3 regions of the Rouxiella badensis genome follow, and region 1 is predicted to be linked to each of the others. Evidence: predicted binding sites of a transcription regulator. Region 1 holds the regulator's gene; each other region holds the start of a gene.

Evidence for each region. The regulator PurR, encoded in region 1, represses purine synthesis genes. The targets are predictions, from matches to a motif close to CANGCAAACGTTTGCNTG.
Region 2: a site for PurR is predicted at 4,573-4,590, ahead of purH (bifunctional phosphoribosylaminoimidazolecarboxamide formyltransferase/IMP cyclohydrolase). Genes of this name have one in related genera too.
Region 3: a site for PurR is predicted at 5,127-5,144, ahead of cvpA (colicin V production protein). Genes of this name have one in related genera too.

What each region holds. Positions count from the first base shown of each region.
Region 1 covers NZ_CP114062.1:2,310,909-2,318,315, forward strand. The annotation lists gene nemA (alkene reductase) at 1-250, shown strand, start outside; gene gloA (lactoylglutathione lyase) at 382-789, shown strand; gene rnt (ribonuclease T) at 917-1,579, shown strand; gene O1V65_RS10670 (Grx4 family monothiol glutaredoxin) at 1,664-2,011, opposite strand; gene O1V65_RS10675 (C40 family peptidase) at 2,489-3,400, shown strand; gene cydH (cytochrome bd-I oxidase subunit CydH) at 3,544-3,633, opposite strand; gene purR (HTH-type transcriptional repressor PurR) at 3,969-4,994, shown strand; gene punR (DNA-binding transcriptional activator PunR) at 5,043-5,945, opposite strand; gene punC (purine nucleoside transporter PunC) at 6,115-7,314, shown strand.
Region 2 covers NZ_CP114062.1:3,742,892-3,750,298, forward strand. The annotation lists rRNA gene O1V65_RS17240 (23S ribosomal RNA) at 1-1,975, opposite strand, end outside; tRNA gene O1V65_RS17245 (tRNA-Ala) at 2,204-2,279, opposite strand; tRNA gene O1V65_RS17250 (tRNA-Ile) at 2,413-2,489, opposite strand; rRNA gene O1V65_RS17255 (16S ribosomal RNA) at 2,562-4,103, opposite strand; gene purH (bifunctional phosphoribosylaminoimidazolecarboxamide formyltransferase/IMP cyclohydrolase) at 4,764-6,353, shown strand; gene purD (phosphoribosylamine--glycine ligase) at 6,368-7,407, shown strand, end outside.
Region 3 covers NZ_CP114062.1:402,353-409,759, reverse strand. The annotation lists gene O1V65_RS02135 (ABC transporter permease) at 1-283, opposite strand, end outside; gene O1V65_RS02130 (histidine ABC transporter permease HisQ) at 280-966, opposite strand; gene argT (lysine/arginine/ornithine ABC transporter substrate-binding protein ArgT) at 1,103-1,885, opposite strand; gene O1V65_RS02120 (UbiX family flavin prenyltransferase) at 2,233-2,805, opposite strand; gene purF (amidophosphoribosyltransferase) at 2,978-4,495, opposite strand; gene cvpA (colicin V production protein) at 4,526-5,017, opposite strand; gene dedD (cell division protein DedD) at 5,383-6,135, opposite strand; gene folC (bifunctional tetrahydrofolate synthase/dihydrofolate synthase) at 6,125-7,405, opposite strand.

The sequences.
Region 1 (7,407 bases):
CGAGTCGTTCCGCAAAGCGATTCGCGAGCACTATAAAGGTGTCATCGTGGGTGCCGGTGCATATACCGCCGAGAAAGCCGAAGAGCTTATTGCGAAGGGCTACATCGACGCCGTAGCGTTTGGCCGCAGCTATATCGCCAACCCGGATCTGGTTGAGCGTCTGAAAAACCATGCTCCGCTCAACGAGCCGAAGCCAGAAACCTTCTACGGCGGCGGCGCACAAGGCTACACCGACTATCCTACGCTGTAAGTTGCCTCAAAACAGTCTCTAAGCCCGCCAGTGCTTAGAGACTGCTCAGTCGGGATGTCTCTTAAAGACAAAGCGATAGCATTGAGTTAGTCTAGTATTCAATATGTTTTAACTGGCAATCAGAGGAAATTATGCGTTTACTTCACACCATGATCCGCGTTGGCGACATGCAGCGCTCAATCAAGTTTTATACTGAAGTACTGGGCATGAAAGTGCTGCGTACCAGTCAGAATAAAGAATACAAATACGATTTGGCGTTTGTCGGTTATGAAGACGAAAGCGAAGGGGCGGTCATCGAACTGACCTATAACTATGGCGTAGAGAGCTACGACCACGGCACCGCATTCGGCCATCTGGCGCTGGGCGTTGACGACGTTGCGCAAACCTGTGAAGACATTCGCAAAGCAGGCGGCAAAGTGGTGCGTGAAGCAGGCCCGGTTAAAGGTGGTACCACGGTCATCGCCTTCGTTGAAGATCCAGACGGCTACAAAATCGAGCTCATCGAATCTAAACATGCAGGTCAGGGACTGGGTAACTAATCCCGTCTCACCGGTAACTTAAAGGGCGCAATCGAGGCGCCCTTTCTTGCTTTTTATTCTCTCCTCCTGCATCTGGCCTGAAAATTTGCCATAATGCGCGCTGAATTCGTTTAAAGATAAGATACCAATGGCTGACAAAAGTGACATTAACGCCCTGAAAGGTCGTTTCCGCGGGTTTTATCCTGTGGTAATTGATGTAGAAACCGCCGGGTTTAATGCCCAGACCGACGCCCTGCTTGAAATCGCCGCCGTGACGCTGAAAATGGACGAAGACGGCTGGCTGCAAAACGATGAAACGCTGCATTTTCACGTTGAGCCTTTCGAAGGATCGATTTTGCATCCTGAGGCACTGGCATTTAACGGTATCGACCCGACTAACCCTCTGCGTGGCGCAGTTAGCGAATACGACGCGCTACACGCCATTTTCAAGGCAATCCGTAAGGGGATGAAGGAGCAGGACTGCAATCGCGCGATTATCGTTGCGCACAATGCCAATTTCGACCACAGCTTCTTGATGGCCGCCGCCGAGCGCGCGGGCCTGAAACGTAATCCGTTCCACCCTTTTGCCACCTTCGACACGGCAGCGTTGAGCGGCCTGGTGCTTGGACAAACTGTGCTGGCCAAAGCCTGCATCAGCGCGGGTATCGTTTTCGACAGTTCTCAGGCGCACTCGGCGCTTTATGACACCGAGCAAACCGCTGCGTTGTTTTGCGAGCTGGTAAACCGCTGGAAACGCCTCGGTGGCTGGCCGTTGCCTATTGCTGAAGAAGAGAGCGTTGAAGAGAAATAAATTCTTCTCGTTAAGATAAATAGTAAGACATAAAAAAAGAGCGGCTACGATAGCCGCTCTTTTTATTTCAAGAGTCGAAGCCGATTATTCTGGCTGCTCTTCCTGAGATTTATATTTCTCAGCCGTTTCTTTGATCAGCTGCTGCAGTTCGCCACGCTGATACATTTCGATAACGATATCGCAGCCGCCGACCAGCTCACCGTCAACCCACAGCTGTGGGAAGGTCGGCCAGTTGGCGAATTTTGGCATTTCTGCACGGATATCCGGGTTTTGCAGGATATCGACGTAAGCGAAACGCTCGCCGCAGGCAGACAGCGCCTGAACGGCCTGAGCAGAGAAACCGCAGCTTGGCAGCTTTGGAGAGCCTTTCATATAAAGAAGAATCGGGTTCTCGGAAATCTGCTGTTGAATTTTTTCAATAGTAGTGGTCATTTTCTTGCTTCCTCAAGCCATTAATTGGCTGTCACGGTCATTACTTAAATCGGAAAAAACCTGATCAACTGTCTGCCATTGTAACGAGAGCAGCCCTCGGATAAAAACGCCATTTTTTGTGAGGTCTTTAGCGCACAAAAAGGCCTTTAATTGATGCATCCCTGTAATGTCGGTGATAGTATCCCTGATTGTCAAAACAGTGCAAAAATAAAGATTCATATAGAATAACATTTTTATTCTGTGACTTTAACCCAAACGATCCCAAAGGGATCTTTTAGGTAACGTGAGTTTAACCCTCTGAATCCTGGTTATTTTTTCGGCGCTATAGCTCATATTTTGCCCAGAAAAAAAGTTATTAACTTTTACTCACAATATGAATTAGAATCGAAGCAATTCGTGCTGTTTTGTCTCCCGCTTTTCGGGAATACTGGGACATCTTTTGATGTTTAACTTCGGCCTAATATTGGTAGCGACGCCATGCGTTTAATGTTTACGCTTTTTGTGCTGCTGTTTACCCAGCTCTTTTTGAATTTGGCGAATGCTTCGCCAAGTCATCGCGTCTCCGCCAAACAGGCCGAAACGCACGTAAGCCAGGCAAAGCCTGATGAGCGACGAAAGCGAAAGGTCGTCGCGAGAAGCAATAGAAAGACCAAGACTGTTCCGGTGAAAGAACAATCGAAAGCCAAAGAACACAGCAGGACGAAAGAGAAAGTGCACGGGAAGGCGAAAGTCGAGCACAAGCATCCTACCAGCACTAAACTCGTCAGGCACAAGGCCGAGAAGCCAACCGCTTCCAGGCTCGCAAGACACAAGGCAGAGAACTCGAAGAAAGAGATAAACTCGATTAGCCGTTCTCTGGCTGCTACCACTAACGTGGTCTGTGCGAAAGAAGGCAAAAAAGCCTACGGACGACACCGAAAGCATAAAACAAAAGAAGATACCTGCACCCCGTTAACGCTGAGTGCAGCGCACAAGAAAAAGTATTTGCATGCTAAAGAAACCGCGATGAACAAGCTGATGCACCAGGTCGGCAAACCTTATCGCTGGGGTGGAACCTCCCCGAATACTGGTTTCGACTGTAGTGGCCTGGTTTATTACGCGTACAAAGATTTAATGCGTATTAAAATGCCTCGCACCGCCAATGAGATGTACCATTTGCGCGATGCGGCCCCGGTTCCACGCGGTGAGCTTGAGTCTGGTGATTTAGTGTTCTTTAGAATTACTAAACGCGGCGCGGCGGACCACGTAGGTGTTTATCTCGGCAACGGTAAGTTTATTCAGTCACCGCGCTCTGGAGAAGACATCAAAATTAGTTATCTGGCAGATAACTACTGGCAAGACCACTACGTTGGTGCTCGCCGGGTCATGACGCCGAAAACGATTCGTTAAATAATGATTTCTCGCTTAACACCTGTGAATAGCATTTAACGAATGGTTTAAGCCTACCCCCTCTCGAGCGGGCGGTAAAATAGAAAAGGGCGATTTCTTTGATAAGAAATCGCCCTTTTTCGTTTCTGCCTGACGGCAAAAGATCAGTGCATGACGGCGGTAAAGCTGAATGCCACGATCGTCACCAGTGCGCACACCACGGTTATCAATGAGTATTTCAGATTGGTATCCACATAGACTCCTTGCCGGATAGAAGATTAAAAACCCTATATTTTATAAGCCTAAATATTTTGCGCGCTTTGCGTAAAAACGTCTACCGATCGTGCACCGATTTGCGCAACTTATCGCGAAAGCGCAAATTTGGCTTTCCCTTTCTTGAGATATAAGAGAAAATTAGCGGTTACCACGCTGTGTGCCCGGTCGGCGTTGTCCGACGCATCTTTCAGGATTCCTGAAACCACCCAACGAATTAACTGCTTAAAATGATTTATGCAGTTGAATGCACGCAGGCAAACGATTAACAAAAAACTAACGTGCTGAAAAGGGTTAGTTCAGGAGTGATTTTTACATGGCCACGATTAAAGATGTCGCTAAGCGCGCTGGTGTTTCGACTACAACGGTGTCGCACGTCATCAATAAAACCCGTTTCGTCGCCGAAGAAACTAAAGCTGCGGTTCGCGCAGCCATTAAAGATTTGCACTATTCCCCGAGCGCCGTCGCGCGTAGCCTGAAGGTGAATAACACCAAGTCCATCGGCCTGCTGGCCACCTCGAGTGAGGCGCCCTACTTCGCCGAAGTCATTGAAGCCGTTGAGAACAGCTGCTTCGCGAAGGGCTACACGCTTATCCTGTGTAACTCGCACAATAATCTGGAAAAGCAGAAAGCCTATCTGGCAATGCTTGCGCAAAAGCGCGTCGACGGCCTGCTGGTGATGTGCGCCGAGTATCCGGCCGAGCTGCTTGCCATGCTCGAGGAGTACCGTTCAATCCCGATGGTGGTGATGGACTGGGGCGAAGCGCAGAACGACTTTACCGACTCGATTATTGATAACGCCTTCGAGGGCGGATATCTGGCGGGTCGTTACCTGGTTGAACGCGGGCATCGCGACATTGGCGCCATTCCCGGTCAGCTGAACCGCAACACCGGCGGCGGTCGCTATCGCGGTTTCCTGAAAGCGATGAATGAAGCCAATATTGCCGTGCGTGATGAATGGGTGGTTCAGGGTGATTTCGAACCTGAATCAGGCTATCAGGCAATGCAAAAGATCCTCAACCAGAAGCAGCGACCGACGGCAGTGTTCTGCGGCGGTGACGTGATGGCGATGGGCGCGATTTGCGCAGCCGACGAAATGGGCCTGCGCGTTCCTCAGGATATTTCGGTCATTGGTTATGACAACGTGCGCAACGCGCGCTACTTCTCTCCAGCACTCACCACGGTACACCAGCCGAAAGAGCGCCTGGGCGAGATGGCCTTTACCATGTTGCTCGACCGCATTATTAGCAAGCGCGAAGTGCAGCAGACCATCGAGGTGAAACCCAAGCTGGTTGAACGCCGCTCCGTGGCCGACGGTCCTTTCCGCGACTATCGTCGTTAATTCTCGCTTTTCTGCGCTCCTCTCACGCCCGCCTTCGCGGGCGTGAGGCTATCTCAGCCATTCTTGATTCAGCGTTTCACTGTCCCCGAGATACTCCAACAACCAGTCTAGCGCCGGGGAATGATTTCGCTGGTCCCACGTCAGACAACACGGGCTTTCCGGAAACACGTTGGCAAGATTAAGCACTGCCAACCTTTGTTGCGCAATCCACGGCGCAACCCTATGTACTGGCAGCATGCCAACGCAGAGCCCTTCACAAAGGCAATCAATGGCGCAGGTCCAGTCCGGCACGACCAGACGACGCTGGTTGTCCAGCGTCCAGGTGTCGCGTTTGGGCAAATTTCTGGAGGTATCCTCTATACACAGCGCCGGATAAGGCCTCAGCGCATCATCGTCCAACGCCCTATTTTGTGCTGCCAGCGGATGCGTGGCGCTGACCACACAGTGCCAGGGTAAAGTCCCCATGTCCCTAAAGCTGAAACGCCCGCCGACCGGCACCGCGCTGGTGGCACCGATGGCGACGTCTGCACGATCATCGGCCAGCGCGTCCCAAACGCCGTTGAACACCTCTCCTTGAATCAATAACTCGGTGTCGGGGAAAGCGCGATAAAAATCGACCACCAGCTGCCGTATGCGATCGGGTTTTACTATTCGGTCGACCGCCACACGTAGCTGCCCGCTCCAGCCGTTGGCGACCTGCTGACACTGGCGACGCGTGGATAGCATTTTTTTGATAAGCACTCGGGCTTCATCAACGAAAAGGCGACCTGCGGGCGTCAATTCTACGTCGCGATGTCGGCGTTCAAACAGGGGGACCGCCAGCCATTCTTCGAGCTGTCGAATCTGATAGCTAATCGCTGACGGAACGCGATTGAGCTCAAGCGCTGCGGCAGTGAAGCTGCCGTTTCGCGCGACAGCGTCGACGACTTCGAGTGAATATTCAGACCACATAGGCACCGCCTTTTGTCGGGATGATCATTGCAACTCTCTGCTTTCAAATATTTTAATCACATGGTGCAAATATTAACGTTTCACAATCCGCAAGCCAAGCGGATACACTGCGCCACTGGCTTCACCCTACGAAATATTTAACTGCTTTTTTGAATTATAAGAGAACATCATGAAACCCTCATTTGGCTTTTTACTCTATCTGGCCGGGCTGAGCATGCTCGGATTTCTGGCGACCGACATGTATCTCCCGGCCTTTGGCAGCATGCAGGAGAGTCTGGATACCTCGGCCAGCGGAATAAGCGCTAGCCTGAGTATCTTCCTGGCTGGCTTCGCCGTGGCGCAGCTGTTCTGGGGTCCCCTTTCCGACCGCTTTGGCCGTAAACCTATTTTATTAACCGGACTGTCGCTGTTCGCCGTAGGCTGTCTGGGCATGATCTGGGTGCAAAACACCGAGCTGCTCCTGGCGCTGCGCTTTGTTCAGGCTATTGGGGTTTGTGCCGCGGCGGTAAGCTGGCAGGCGCTGGTGGTTGACCGCTATGCGTCTGACGTAGCGAAACGCACCTTTGCCAGCATCATGCCGTTGGTAGCACTTTCTCCTGCCCTCGCCCCATTAGTCGGCGCATGGGTACTGAATCATTTCAACTGGCGAGTCATCTTTGCCCTGCTGCTGGTGATAAGCGCCCTGCTGCTGTTCTTCACGCTGACGCTGAAAGAAACGAAAAAGTCTGTTGCCGAAAAAGCGCAGGCAAAAAGCGGTGTCACCGAGATGCTCAGCTCGCCGGTTTATAGCGGTAACGTACTGATTTACAGCGCCAGTTCGGCCGGCTTTTTTGCCTGGCTGACCGGTTCCCCCTTTATTCTAAGTGAAATGGGCTACGGACCTTCTGCGATTGGTTTGAGCTATGTCCCTCAAACTATTGCATTTTTATTAGGGGGTTACGGCTGTAGGATGATTATCAATAAAATTGATGGGGTTCGTCTGCTGCCCTGGCTTTTATTAGGCTATGCTATTAGCGTTATATCGCTTTATCTGGTTGCGACGTTAACTCAGGCTACGCTGGTAAGTTTGTTAGTGCCGTTCTGTTTAATGGCGCTGGTAAACGGTGCCTGTTATCCCATTGTCGTAGCAAATGCATTAATGCCATTTCCTGCTAATACAGGAAAGGCTGCCGCGTTGCAGAATACATTACAGTTAGGACTTTGCTTTTTAAGTAGCATGATGGTGTCGGCATTTATATCCCAGCCATTATTCTCGACGGTGACCGTTATGCTTACGACGGTGGTGCTGGTGGGAATGGGATACTTTATTTTGACGCGTTCAGCGAATAAGCAGAAGTCTGGACATCCAGAAGCAAAGCATGCTAACTAGTTAATATAATACCGTTATGTTACAATAACTTGAAGAATATGTTCGCCTGTTGCGATTTACAGTTGAGAATGCGCGCAGGCGAGCTTATACTCA
Region 2 (7,407 bases), 1.4 Mb from region 1:
CCATTCGTGCAGGTCGGAACTTACCCGACAAGGAATTTCGCTACCTTAGGACCGTTATAGTTACGGCCGCCGTTTACCGGGGCTTCGATCAAGAGCTTCTCCTTGCGGATAACCCCATCAATTAACCTTCCGGCACCGGGCAGGCGTCACACCGTATACGTCCACTTTCGTGTTTGCACAGTGCTGTGTTTTTATTAAACAGTTGCAGCCAGCTGGTATCTTCGACTGTCTTCGGCTCGGGAAGCAAGTTCCTCCACCTAGCGACAGCGTGCCTTCTCCCGAAGTTACGGCACCATTTTGCCTAGTTCCTTCACCCGAGTTCTCTCAAGCGCCTGAGTATTCTCTACCTGACCACCTGTGTCGGTTTGGGGTACGATTTAATGTTACCTGATGCTTAGAGGCTTTTCCTGGAAGTGCGGCATCAACTACTTCATCACCGTAGTGACTCGTCATCACGCCTCAGGGTTACAGTAAACCGGATTTACCAGGTCTACACCCCTACACGCTTAAACCGGGACAACCGTCGCCCGGCTAGCCTAGCCCTCTCCGTCCCCCCTTCGCAGTAACACCAAGTACAGGAATATTAACCTGTTTCCCATCGACTACGCTTTTCAGCCTCGCCTTAGGGGTCGACTCACCCTGCCCCGATTAACGTTGGACAGGAACCCTTGGTCTTCCGGCGTGCGGGTTTTTCACCCGCATTATCGTTACTTATGTCAGCATTCGCACTTCTGATACCTCCAGCAAACCTCACAGTTCACCTTCTACGGCTTACAGAACGCTCCCCTACCCAACAACGCCTAAGCGTCGCTGCCGCAGCTTCGGTGCATGGTTTAGCCCCGTTACATCTTCCGCGCAGGCCGACTCGACCAGTGAGCTATTACGCTTTCTTTAAATGATGGCTGCTTCTAAGCCAACATCCTGGCTGTCTATGCCTTCCCACATCGTTTCCCACTTAACCATGACTTTGGGACCTTAGCTGGCGGTCTGGGTTGTTTCCCTCTTCACGACGGACGTTAGCACCCGCCGTGTGTCTCCCGTGATAACATTCTTCGGTATTCGGAGTTTGCATCGAGTTGGTAAGCCGGGATGGCCCCCTAGTCGAAACAGTGCTCTACCCCCGAAGATGAATTCACGAGGCGCTACCTAAATAGCTTTCGGGGAGAACCAGCTATCTCCCGGTTTGATTGGCCTTTCACCCCCAGCCACAAGTCATCCGCTAATTTTTCAACATTAGTCGGTTCGGTCCTCCAGTTAGTGTTACCCAACCTTCAACCTGCCCATGGCTAGATCACCGGGTTTCGGGTCTATACCTTGCAACTTGACGCCCAGTTAAGACTCGGTTTCCCTACGGCTCCCCTATACGGTTAACCTTGCTACAAAATATAAGTCGCTGACCCATTATACAAAAGGTACGCAGTCACCTAACAAGTAGGCTCCCACTGCTTGTACGTACACGGTTTCAGGTTCTATTTCACTCCCCTCGCCGGGGTTCTTTTCGCCTTTCCCTCACGGTACTGGTTCACTATCGGTCAGTCAGGAGTATTTAGCCTTGGAGGATGGTCCCCCCATATTCAGACAGGATGTCACGTGTCCCGCCCTACTCATCGAACTCACAATTCATGCGCTTTTGTGTACGGGACTATCACCCTGTACCGTGCGACCTTCCAGACGCTTCCACTAACACACAAACTGATTCAGGTTCTGGGCTGTTCCCCGTTCGCTCGCCGCTACTGGGGGAATCTCGGTTGATTTCTTTTCCTCGGGGTACTTAGATGTTTCAGTTCCCCCGGTTCGCCTCGCATGGCTATGTATTCACCATGCGATAATGTGACGTATCACATTGGGTTTCCCCATTCGGGTATCGTCGGGTATAACGGTTCATATCACCTTACCGACGCTTTTCGCAGATTAGCACGCCCTTCATCGCCTCTGACTGCCTAGGCATCCACCGTGTACGCTTAGTCGCTTAACCTCACAACCCGAAGGTGTCTTATAAACTCGTAAAGAGTGACAACATTCGAGGCTGCGATTATTTGAGAGACTCTAATACAGGTGCGCATAACTCAATACTTCTACGGAGAGTTATGTTCAGCTGTATCATTTCAATTTTTCAGCTTGTTCCAGATTGTTAAAGAGCAAAATACTTCGCAGTATACTGTCGCCAATATACTCTGAAGTATTGGTGTGAACCGTATGGATATGGTGGAGCTAAGCGGGATCGAACCGCTGACCTCCTGCGTGCAAGGCAGGCGCTCTCCCAGCTGAGCTATAGCCCCATACAGTCACTAACAGATACCTTTATCACTCATCGTTCAGATGAGTCAGCCAATGCTTTTCTTATCAAGGCGGAGTCACACGACGTTTGCTTGGTGCAAACGAGTGGGGCGACAACGCAGAGAAGGAAAGGATTGGTAGGCCTGAGTGGACTTGAACCACCGACCTCACCCTTATCAGGGGTGCGCTCTAACCACCTGAGCTACAAGCCTATAAAGGTATTTCTGCTCGTTACTTTTTCATCAGACAATCTGTGTGGACACTGCACAATGCGTATCTTGAGGTAAGGAGGTGATCCAACCGCAGGTTCCCCTACGGTTACCTTGTTACGACTTCACCCCAGTCATGAATCACAAAGTGGTAAGCGCCCTCCCGAAGGTTAAGCTACCTACTTCTTTTGCAACCCACTCCCATGGTGTGACGGGCGGTGTGTACAAGGCCCGGGAACGTATTCACCGTAGCATTCTGATCTACGATTACTAGCGATTCCGACTTCATGGAGTCGAGTTGCAGACTCCAATCCGGACTACGACGTACTTTATGAGGTCCGCTTGCTCTCGCGAGTTCGCTTCTCTTTGTATACGCCATTGTAGCACGTGTGTAGCCCTACTCGTAAGGGCCATGATGACTTGACGTCATCCCCACCTTCCTCCGGTTTATCACCGGCAGTCTCCTTTGAGTTCCCACCATTACGTGCTGGCAACAAAGGATAAGGGTTGCGCTCGTTGCGGGACTTAACCCAACATTTCACAACACGAGCTGACGACAGCCATGCAGCACCTGTCTCAGAGTTCCCGAAGGCACTAAGCTATCTCTAGCAAATTCTCTGGATGTCAAGAGTAGGTAAGGTTCTTCGCGTTGCATCGAATTAAACCACATGCTCCACCGCTTGTGCGGGCCCCCGTCAATTCATTTGAGTTTTAACCTTGCGGCCGTACTCCCCAGGCGGTCGACTTAACGCGTTAGCTCCGGAAGCCACGCCTCAAGGGCACAACCTCCAAGTCGACATCGTTTACAGCGTGGACTACCAGGGTATCTAATCCTGTTTGCTCCCCACGCTTTCGCACCTGAGCGTCAGTCTTTGTCCAGGGGGCCGCCTTCGCCACCGGTATTCCTCCAGATCTCTACGCATTTCACCGCTACACCTGGAATTCTACCCCCTCTACAAGACTCTAGCTTGCCAGTTTCAAATGCAGTTCCCAAGTTAAGCTCGGGGATTTCACATCTGACTTAACAAACCGCCTGCGTGCGCTTTACGCCCAGTAATTCCGATTAACGCTTGCACCCTCCGTATTACCGCGGCTGCTGGCACGGAGTTAGCCGGTGCTTCTTCTGCGAGTAACGTCAATCGCTGCAGTTATTAACTACAACGCCTTCCTCCTCGCTGAAAGTGCTTTACAACCCTAAGGCCTTCTTCACACACGCGGCATGGCTGCATCAGGCTTGCGCCCATTGTGCAATATTCCCCACTGCTGCCTCCCGTAGGAGTCTGGACCGTGTCTCAGTTCCAGTGTGGCTGGTCATCCTCTCAGACCAGCTAGGGATCGTCGCCTAGGTGAGCCATTACCCCACCTACTAGCTAATCCCATCTGGGCACATCCGATGGCGTGAGGCCCGAAGGTCCCCCACTTTGGTCTTGCGACATCATGCGGTATTAGCTACCGTTTCCAGTAGTTATCCCCCTCCATCAGGCAGTTTCCCAGACATTACTCACCCGTCCGCCGCTCGTCACCCAGAGAGCAAGCTCTCCCGTGCTACCGCTCGACTTGCATGTGTTAGGCCTGCCGCCAGCGTTCAATCTGAGCCATGATCAAACTCTTCAATTAAAAGTTCGATTTGCTGCAACAAGTGCAGCGATGCTCAAAGTTACTTCACATCATTCATAATGAATTACTGCTTGGTCACTCTAAGACTTGATATTTTTTGCCACCGAGGTGGCTGATATCGTCTTGTGAGTGCCCACACAGATTGTCTGATAAATTGTTAAAGAGCAGTGAGTTACGCGCTTTCGCTTGCTAACTCGAGGTGGCGTATATTACGCTTTCCTCATTTGATGTCAACCGTTTATTTTCGCGGTCATCATCATTTTTAATTCTTTCCGACTCGTTCACACCGCGTTGCTGCTGCGTTGTTCCCTGTCGATGGAGCGGCATTATAGGGAGTTTCTGAGGAGCCGCAACCCCTAATTTCAATAAAAAATACCGTTCGCTGCAATACACAGCAAAAGCGGGGTTTATACCGATTTACACACAAAGTTATCCACAATGTTCATCGAAACTCAAAATTGACGCGCATCGCGCAATCGTTTTCGCTACAATATCGCGCGTCTGAATTAACCGACACTATCTGCAATAATGATGCTTACAGCTTCTGTGGAACCTTATCTGAATCCAATCCTGCGTTTTTCTTCTATATATAGAGGGAAACAAGCATTGAATTCACGTAACGCTCTCTATTGCGACTCCAAAGCCAAGGGATAAACCACCATGCAACAACGTCGTCCAATCCGCCGCGCACTGCTCAGTGTTTCTGACAAAGCCGGTATCGTAGAATTCGCCCAAGCCCTCTCTCAACGTGGAGTGGATTTGCTTTCCACTGGTGGCACAGCCCGCCTGCTGGCCGACGCGGGTTTGCCAGTGACAGAAGTCTCTGACTACACCGGCTTCCCGGAAATGATGGATGGACGTGTTAAAACTCTGCACCCGAAAGTGCACGGTGGCATCCTGGGTCGTCGCGGTAAAGATGACGAGATCATGGGTCAGCACGCTATCGCGCCGATCGATATGGTTGTCGTTAACCTGTATCCGTTTGCAGCTACCGTGTCTCGTCCGGACTGCTCACTGGAAGACGCCGTTGAAAACATCGATATCGGCGGCCCGACCATGGTTCGCTCTGCGGCCAAGAACCACAACGACGTTGCTATCGTGGTTAAGAGCAGCGACTACACCTCTATTATTGAAGAGATGGATGCCAACGAAGGTTCACTCCTGCTGGCCACCCGTTTCAACCTGGCTATCAAAGCCTTCGAACACACCGCTGCCTACGACGGCATGATTGCCAACTACTTCGGTACCATGGTCCCTGCATACCACGGCGACACCGAGTCTCCTTCTGGCCAGTTCCCACGTACCCTTAATCTGAGCTACATCAAGAAGCAGGATATGCGTTACGGCGAGAACAGCCACCAGCAGGCCGCATTCTATATAGAAGAAGGGGTTTGTGAGGCATCGGTAGCAACCTCTACACAGCTGCAGGGCAAAGCCCTCTCTTATAACAACATTGCCGATACCGATGCGGCACTGGAATGTGTTAAAGAGTTCGATGAACCAGCCTGCGTTATCGTCAAGCACGCGAACCCTTGCGGCGTTGCCGTGGGTGGCAACGTTCTCGAAGCCTACGAGCGTGCCTACAAGACTGACCCGACCTCGGCTTTCGGCGGCATCATCGCCTTCAACCGCGAGCTGGATGCGACGACTGCTAAGGCCATCATCAGCCGTCAGTTCGTTGAAGTGATCATCGCCCCTTCCGTGAGCGAAGAAGCGCTGGCGCTGACTGCGACCAAACAAAACGTTCGCGTATTGGTCTGCGGCGAATGGAAAGGACGTCAAACAGCGCTGGACTTCAAGCGCGTTAACGGTGGCCTGTTGGTTCAGGACCGCGATCTCGGTATGGTCGACGTAGCCGACTTACGCGTCGTCACGACCCGTCAGCCGAGCGAGCAAGAGCTGAAAGATGCCTTGTTCTGCTGGAAGGTGGCGAAGTTTGTTAAATCTAACGCTATCGTTTATGCACGCGATAAAATGACCATCGGTATCGGCGCAGGCCAGATGAGCCGCGTTTACTCTGCCAAAATCGCCGGGATCAAAGCTGCCGACGAAGGTCTGGAAGTTGCCGGTTCTGTCATGGCCTCTGATGCGTTCTTCCCGTTCCGCGACGGTATCGATGCAGCCGCTGCGGTTGGCATCACCTGCGTTATCCAACCCGGCGGTTCCATGCGTGATAATGAAGTGATTGAAGCCGCTAACGAACATGGCATCGCCATGGTGTTCACCGGTATGCGTCACTTCCGCCACTAATTTTGGAGTTCTGAATGAATATTTTAATTATCGGTAACGGCGGACGTGAACACGCGCTGGCATGGAAAGCGTCCCAGTCACCTCTGGCAGACAAAATCTACGTTGCCCCAGGTAACGCCGGGACTGCGCTTGAACCCTTGCTGGAAAACGTCAACATCGCCGCGACCGACGTTGCGGGTCTGCTGGCGTTTGCCCAAAGCCACGATATTGGCCTGACGATTGTCGGACCAGAAGCCCCGCTGGTTATCGGCGTGGTTGACGCGTTTCGCGCTGCCGGCCTGAAAATCTTTGGCCCAACTCAGGCAGCCGCACAGCTCGAAGGTTCTAAAGCGTTTACCAAGGATTTCCTGGCACGTCATGCTATCCCAAGCGCCGACTACCAGAACTTTACCGAAATTGAACCGGCCCTCGCCTATCTGCGCAGCAAAGGCGCGCCGATAGTTATCAAAGCCGACGGTCTGGCGGCAGGTAAAGGCGTTATCGTGGCGATGACGCTGGAAGAAGCTGAAGCTGCGGTTCACGACATGCTGGCAGGCAACGCCTTTGGCGACGCCGGTCACCGCATCGTTATCGAAGAGTTCCTCGATGGCGAAGAGGCGAGCTTCATCGTGATGGTTGACGGTGAAAACGTGGTGCCGATGGCGACCAGCCAGGACCACAAGCGCGTTGGCGATGCAGATACCGGTCCTAACACCGGCGGTATGGGTGCCTATTCACCCGCACCGGTCGTCACCGATGAAATCCACCAGCGCGTAATGGACCAGGTTATTTGGCCAACCGTGCGTGGCATGGCGTCTGAAGGCAACGTCTACACCGGTTTCCTGTATGCCGGTTTGATGATCTCCGCCGACGGTCAGCCGAAGGTTATCGAGTTCAACTGCCGCTTTGGCGACCCTGAAACTCAGCCTATTATGCTGCGCCTGCGCTCTGACCTGGTTGAGCTGTGCCTGGCCGGTGCGGAAGGTCGTCTGAACGAAGTGACCTCCGAATGGGACCCGCGCCCTTCTCTGGGTGTGGTACTGGCAGCGGGCGGTTACCCGGGCGATTACACCAA
Region 3 (7,407 bases), 1.9 Mb from region 1:
TCAGAAAGTCAGTGCCACGGACAATTTCGAGGCTGTACATCCCGGAGTAAAACACCAGCAGTTGCACGTAGAGCGGGGTACCGCGGAAAACGTAGGTAAACAGCCAGATTGGCATGCTTATCCAACGGTTTGGCGAAACGCGCCCAACGGAGAGCAGCACAGCGAGAAGTCCCCCCATCACCACCGAGCTTATTAACAGCCACAGCGTTACGGCGAGACCGGTAAAACGGTAGCCGTCGCTGTAGAGCAGCGACATGCCGTATTGATGCAAAATGTCGATCATAGCTCAGCCCTCTTCACACCCAGCGAATACCGGCGGTTGAGCCACAGCAATACTCCATTGGATAAGGTGGTAAATACCAGATAAATGATGCCGGCAACGATAGAGAAGTAGAAAGGTTGATAAGTCCCCTTACCTGCCAACTGCGTTGCCTTGATGACGTCTTCGAGGCCGAGCAGAGACACCAGCGCCGTGGCCTTGAGAATAACCTGCCAGTTGTTGGCGATGCCAGGCAGAGCGAAACGCATCATGGCTGGAAAGAGAATACGTCGGAAAATCTGTGAGCCGCTGAAGCCGTAAGCCACCGCCGCCTCGATTTGTCCGCGCGGAACCGCCATAAAAGCGCCGCGAAAGGTCTCGGTGAAATAGGCACCGTAAATGAATCCAAGGGTGATAATACCTGCGCTGAGGGGATCGATATCAATCTGATCGATGCCGATGGCTTCGGTCAGACTGTTTAACGCAATTTGCAGGCCGTAGAAAATTAACAGCATTAATACCAGATCGGGAACGCCGCGAATCAACGTGGTGTAGGCGCCAAACAATCCAGATATAACCCGGTTTTTTGACAGCTTTCCGCCCGCTCCGATCAAACCAATGATCAAGGCCAGCACCACCGAGGAGAGTGCCAGTTCCAGCGTGACCAGTGTGCCCTGGATTATTACGTGGGAATACCCGTATAGCATGAACATATCCTGTCTTTGACGATAATCAGACTGCGTTTCGCAGGTTTAACTGGGCTTCTCTTTTAAAGCGGCCTCCCCTTGCAGGCAGGCCGCCACTACGGAAACGACTCCTGTCCCTGATGTCGTCAGCTACCCCTTAACCGCCGTACACATCGAAGTTGAAGTATTTTTTCGCCAGCTTGTCGTAGGTGCCGTCTTTGCGCATGGAATCGAAGGCTTTGTTCAATGCATTTTTCAGATCGTCTTCGTTCTTACGCAGGCCCATGCCGGTGCCCACACCGAAGAATTTGTCATCTTTAACCGACTCGCCTGCAAACGCGTAGCCTTTACCCGCAGGCTGTTTCAGGAAGCCTTCGCTGCCTGCGACTTCATCCTGGAACGCTGCGTCAAGACGGCCGGACGCGAGGTCTGAATAAATCAGGTCCTGATTCTGGTAGGCCACTACGTTAACGCCCTTAGGCTGCCAGTTGGCGTTGGCATAAGCTTCCTGAGTAGAACCCTGCAGAACACCGATGTTTTTGCCTTTCAGGGAATCCAGCGTGGGCAAGATTTTAGAGCCGGTCGGTGCTATCAGACGCGCGTTGGCGGCATACAGCTTCTCGGTGAAATCAATTTCCTGCTGGCGTTTCTCAGTGATAGACAAAGAAGAGATGATGGCGTCGATTTTTCTCGCCTTCAGGGAAGGGATCAGCGCGTCAAAGTCGCTTTCAACGTAGGTACATTTGATTTGCGCACGTTTACACATTTCATTAGCCAGGTCGATATCAAAACCGACCAGCTTACCGCTGGAATCTTTCGATTCAAATGGTGCATAGGTTGGATCCGTACCGATTTTAATTGCTTTTGGCACGGCAGCAAAAGCGCTGCTTGCGCTGGCCAATACGAATACCAGAGGAAGAACCTTGAACAACTTTTTCATACATAACCCTCAGCCATTAATCGTGCGTTGTTGTTTGTTGTGTTTGGTTGCCGGGACAACCGTTTTATTTTTTTGTCACCGGTCTGCGTCGGTAACATTTTCACCACTTTCACTACTATGCAGTAATTATGCAATAGTTATGCAGTAATCGTGCCGACTTTGCGGAACTGTCGTTTTAGTGAACAACGAAGGCAAAATTACATTCAGATTAGTCTGCAAAATCACCGGTTAAGCGAGCGCTACCGTCAGATTGAAACAGAAACGCACCAAAATAAAACATAAAGAGTTCAATTTTGGTGCATCGTTATCATTCTGTGCAAATTTAGGGCATAAGGGCTTGCAAAAAGCTAGTGGCTGCCCTGCCAGCGAACAAACAGGTCTTCCGGAAGTTCGATATCAAACTGGTCGATAACCCGGTTTACGGTCTGATCGATGATGTCTTCAACGCTTGAGGGACGATGATAAAAGGCAGGTACCGGCGGCATGATAATCGCGCCGAGTTCGGCTGCGGAGGTCATCAGACGCAAATGGCCGAGATGCAGTGGCGTTTCGCGCACGCACAGCACCAGACGACGGCTCTCTTTCAGCACGACGTCTGCCGCACGGGTCAGCAATCCGTCGGTATAGCTATTGACAATACCGGACAGCGTTTTGATTGAGCACGGCAGTATTGCCATACCCGCGGTTTTGAACGAGCCGGAAGAGATGGTTGCCGCGATATCTCGAGAGTCATGGACAACGTCGGCAAGCGCCTGAACGTCGCGCAGGCTGAGATCGGTTTCAAGCGCCAGCGTTTGACGCGCCGCATTGCTCATCACCAGATGCGTTTCGACCTCAGGCACTTCGCGCAACACCTGTAAAAGACGAACGCCATAAATAGCGCCACTGGCGCCGGAGATGCCGACAATGAGTCGTTTCATGGATACAGCCTCAGAAATGACGAACTTAAACTTCAGAACGTAGGATTAATCAGAAGACTTTGCCGGAATGAAAAGCGATTGGCAAGTAACGGTGTCAAGCGGGGATAATACCGGAGAGAACCGTCTGCCTTGACCTGCGTAACAGGGTAAGACAGACGGTAAAAAGGCTTAATTAACCTTCATTATGCATTTCGAGATTTTCGGCTTCCTGCTGACCACGCAATGCCTGAGCATCGTCGTTACGCAGGGCGTCGAGGTATTCGAGATAGCTTTGGTCAACGTCTTTGGTGACGTAGATACCGTCAAACACCGAGCATTCGAACTGCTCGATATCCGGGTTCTCTTCCTTCACCGCGTCGATGAGGTCACTCAAGTCCTGGAATATAAGCGCATCCGCACCGATCATCTGGTTGATTTCGCTCACTTCACGACCGTGGGCAATCAGCTCGTTGGCGCTTGGCATGTCGATACCGTAGACGTTCGGGAAACGCACTTCCGGCGCAGCCGAAGCCAGGTAAACATTTTTAGCTCCCGCGTCACGGGCCATCTCGACAATCTGTTGAGAGGTGGTACCGCGAACGATGGAGTCATCGATCAGGAGAACGTTTTTATCACGGAACTCGGCGCGGTTGGCGTTTAGTTTGCGGCGCACCGACTTAACGCGCTCCTGCTGACCCGGCATGATAAAGGTACGGCCCACGTAGCGGTTTTTAACAAACCCCTGACGGTACGGCTTGTTCAGGATACGGGCGATTTCCAGAGCGATGTCGTTAGACGTCTCAGGGATCGGGATAACCGCATCGATTTCAAGATCTTCCCACTCGCGGGCAATTTTGGCACCCAGCTTCTGGCCCATACGGCGACGCGCGCTGTAAACGGAAATCTTGTCGATGAACGAGTCAGGGCGGGCGAAATAGACGTACTCGAACAGGCATGGATTGTACTGAGGATTCTCGGCACACATGCGAGTGAAGAGTTGGCCTTTTTCGGTGATATACACCGCTTCGCCTGGCGCGACGTCACGCAGGAACTCGAAGCCCAGGGTATCCAGCGCCACGCTCTCGGACGCTACCATGTACTCGGAGCGGCCGTCTTCAAGCTCACGCCTGCCGATAACCAGCGGGCGAATTCCGTGCGGGTCACGGAAAGCCAGCATTCCGTGGCCGATGATCATCGCGACGCAAGCATACGCACCGCGGATCTTCAGATTCATTGCCGTGACGGCAGCGAAAATGTTGTCAGCCTCCAGCGGATAGTGCTGGAACTTGTCCAACTCGCTGGCCAGAATGTTTAGCAAAACTTCAGAATCGGAAGTGGTGTTGACGTGGCGACGCGCGCCTTCAAACAGCGTACTTCTCAATTCGTGTGCATTCGTCAGGTTACCGTTATGGGCCAGTGAAATGCCGAACGGAGAGTTGACGTAAAATGGTTGAGCCTCAGAAGCGCTGGAACTGCCAGCCGTAGGGTAACGAACGTGACCAAGGCCCATGTTGCCCTGTAAACGTTGCATATGCCGTGCTTCAAACACATCCTTCACCAGGCCATTTGCCTTCCGCAGACGGAAGTTATTGTTGCCATCAATGGTGACGATGCCAGCGGCATCCTGCCCACGGTGCTGCAACACCGTTAACGCGTCATAAATCGACTGGTTTACCGGCATAAAACCGGCGATACCGACAATACCGCACATGTTGTCTTTTCCTCATCAGCGCTGCCAAAGTTAAATATGCTTTGGCAAGAAACTCGACGTGCTCTGCAGGTAGTCAAAAAACCACCTGATGATAGAACTAAAATACGGGATCAACTGAGACTGCTTCCAGTCATCACCGTGTGAAAAGCTGGTGAAAGTGTCCAGAAAGAAGAGCCCTGCTGCGACGATCAATACGCCACGCAGTGCGCCAAAACAGACGCCTAAAACCCGGTCGGTTCCCGATAGTCCGGTACGATCGACCAAAGAGCTGATCACATAGTTTACAATGGCACCTACGATCAACGTCGCGATGAACAAGATACCAATTGCGATCCCGTTTCGAACGACTTCGTCTTCGAAACGCGTGAAATAGACGGCGAGGTAAGGATAATAGTGGCTGGCAACGAAGAAGGCGCACCCCCAGGTTACCAATGATAAGGCCTCGCGAACAAAACCTCGAATCAGGCTGACTAAAGCAGAAAACCCGATAACCGCAATAATGACGTAATCAATCCAAACCATCACTTTATCAATCTCATCCAGGATAAGACCCTTCATCTTTCTCGCCAAAGCGGGAATGATTCGGGGAAAAACTTGCCCGGCATCCAAATCGCTGCGAATTCTAACAGAAAAAGAAAACGTTTGCGTAGGGGAAATCTGCCGGTCAGCCAAATTAATCATTGCGGCTAAAAAAACATCAATCACCGCAAAAAGATAACGAAACGTTATAAATTCAAGTTACCTAAAAAGGGCACATTCCGCTTAGTCTTCGCGCCCCTTAACCTACAAACAGACGCCACTGCAAGCACCCCGGATACCTGACAATTCGGTAACCGGGGTGCTGTAGGGGAATCAACCACCCTGTACGTTAATGGGTGAAAGACAGTTTAGTGGGCGGAGTAGGCACGCACTACGCCGCTCAATCCGCTGACGCTTTTCAGCGAAGACAGAGAGGCTTCAAGGTTTTGCTTATTGGCTTCAGGCCCAACGAAGACGCGGGTGATTTGCCCCTGAACCGGCGTGGCCGGGACGGTATAAGCACGATAGCCTGATAAACGCAGTTTAGCGACCACCTCGTTCACTTTATCAGCATTTTTCAACGCCCCTAACTGTACGACGTAAGACTGACCCGCCGGGGCCTTTTCAGGCGTCTGCGGGCGAGGTTCAGTTTTAGCCGTCTCTACAGGTTTAGGCTCCACCTTTTTAGGCTCAACGCGCTTCGGTTCGACCGGTTTGGTCTGGGTCTGCCTTGGCTGCTGTGCCTGACGAGATTCTGTCATCGCAGGCGGCGTCAAAGTTTTAGGCTGCGTCGCTTTGGGTGATTCAGTTTTCGGCGCGGCGGTGGCGGTATCGCCTTCATCGGCTTCTCCGTCAGCCTGTGCGGCGGCGTGTGCCGCCTCGGCAGCGCCAGCGTTGATTGCCGCACTCGCCCCTTCTGGCGGCTGAGCCGGTAACGCCTGCGTCACCTGCCCGGCGTTTTCCTGATCCTGAGAATCCCCGGCTTTTGGAACCAGAGGAATCGAGGCGAACTCGTCCTCATAGTGCTTCTTTTTTCCATCCAGCAACCCCGGGAGAATAATGACCCCCAACGCCACCAGAATTACGGTGCCAACCAGACGATTTTGAAACTTACTTGCCACTGGTATTCCCCGTATCCAACGCAGCCATCACATGCGCTACGGTATGAAATGATCCACAGACTATAACAATATCCTGACTTTCAGCATCCTGCATCGCCTGTTTCCATGCGCTCACCACATCTGTGAACGAAAACGCCTCGGGAAGATGTTCTGTCAACGCCGCGACCCCAGCACCGCGCGGACCCTCGAGAGGAGCACAGTACCAGACATCAACCTGCGGTTTCAGACAGTCCAACGTTCCGGCAATGTCTTTATCCAACAACATACCGATAACTGCACGCACTTTTCCGCCCTGACGTGGCAAATCAGAAAGTTTACCGGCTAAATACCCGGCAGCGTGTGGATTATGAGCAACGTCGAGGATCAGACGTGGAGATTCGCTAACCTGTTGGAAGCGGCCCGGCAAGGATGCCTGCTGCAACCCCTGACGCAGCGCGTCTTCCGAAACGTTGATTTCACTATAGTGCAATGCGGCCAACGCCGTCGCCGCATTCGCCAGCGGCACGTTAGGCAGCGGCATTGCGCTGTAAGCCGCTGTCTCTACGCCTTCGCAACGCCAGCTCCAGTCGCTGCTGCCGACCTGATAATGCCAGTCCTGACCCACGCGGTGCAGGTGCGCGCCTTTTTCGTTGGCGACGTCGGCAATCGACTGCGGCATATCAATCTCCCCCACGACCGCAGGACGGTCCTTGCGGAATACGCCTGCTTTCTCACGGCCGATGCTCTCGCGATCGGAACCGAGCCAGTCGGTGTGGTCGAGCGCAATGCTGGTCACGACGGAAACGTTGGCATCGACAATGTTGGTGGCATCAAGACGACCGCCAAGGCCCACTTCAAGGATAACCACGTCGAGCGCCGCCTGCTTAAACAGCTGTAACGCCGACAGGGTGCCGTATTCGAAATAGGTCAGCGAAATATCACCGCGACCGGCCTCGAGCAGCGCAAAGGACTGACAGTGTTCGGCTTCGCTCAGCTCCTGCCCCTGAATACGCACGCGCTCAGTGTAGCGCACCAGATGCGGTGAGCTATAAACGCCCACGCGATACCCTGCGGCCATGAGCACGGCTTCGAGCGTGCGGCAGGTGGTGCCTTTGCCATTGGTTCCGGCGACGGTAAAGACCTGGGGAGCGGGAGTCAGAAGATTCATGCGCGTTGCCACGGTATTTACTCTGTCGAGCCCGAGCTCAATCGCCTGAGAATGAAGATTTTCAAGATAATGAAGCCACGTGGCCAAAGGCGACGTGGCTTCAGGAATAGAGATGTTTTGCATAA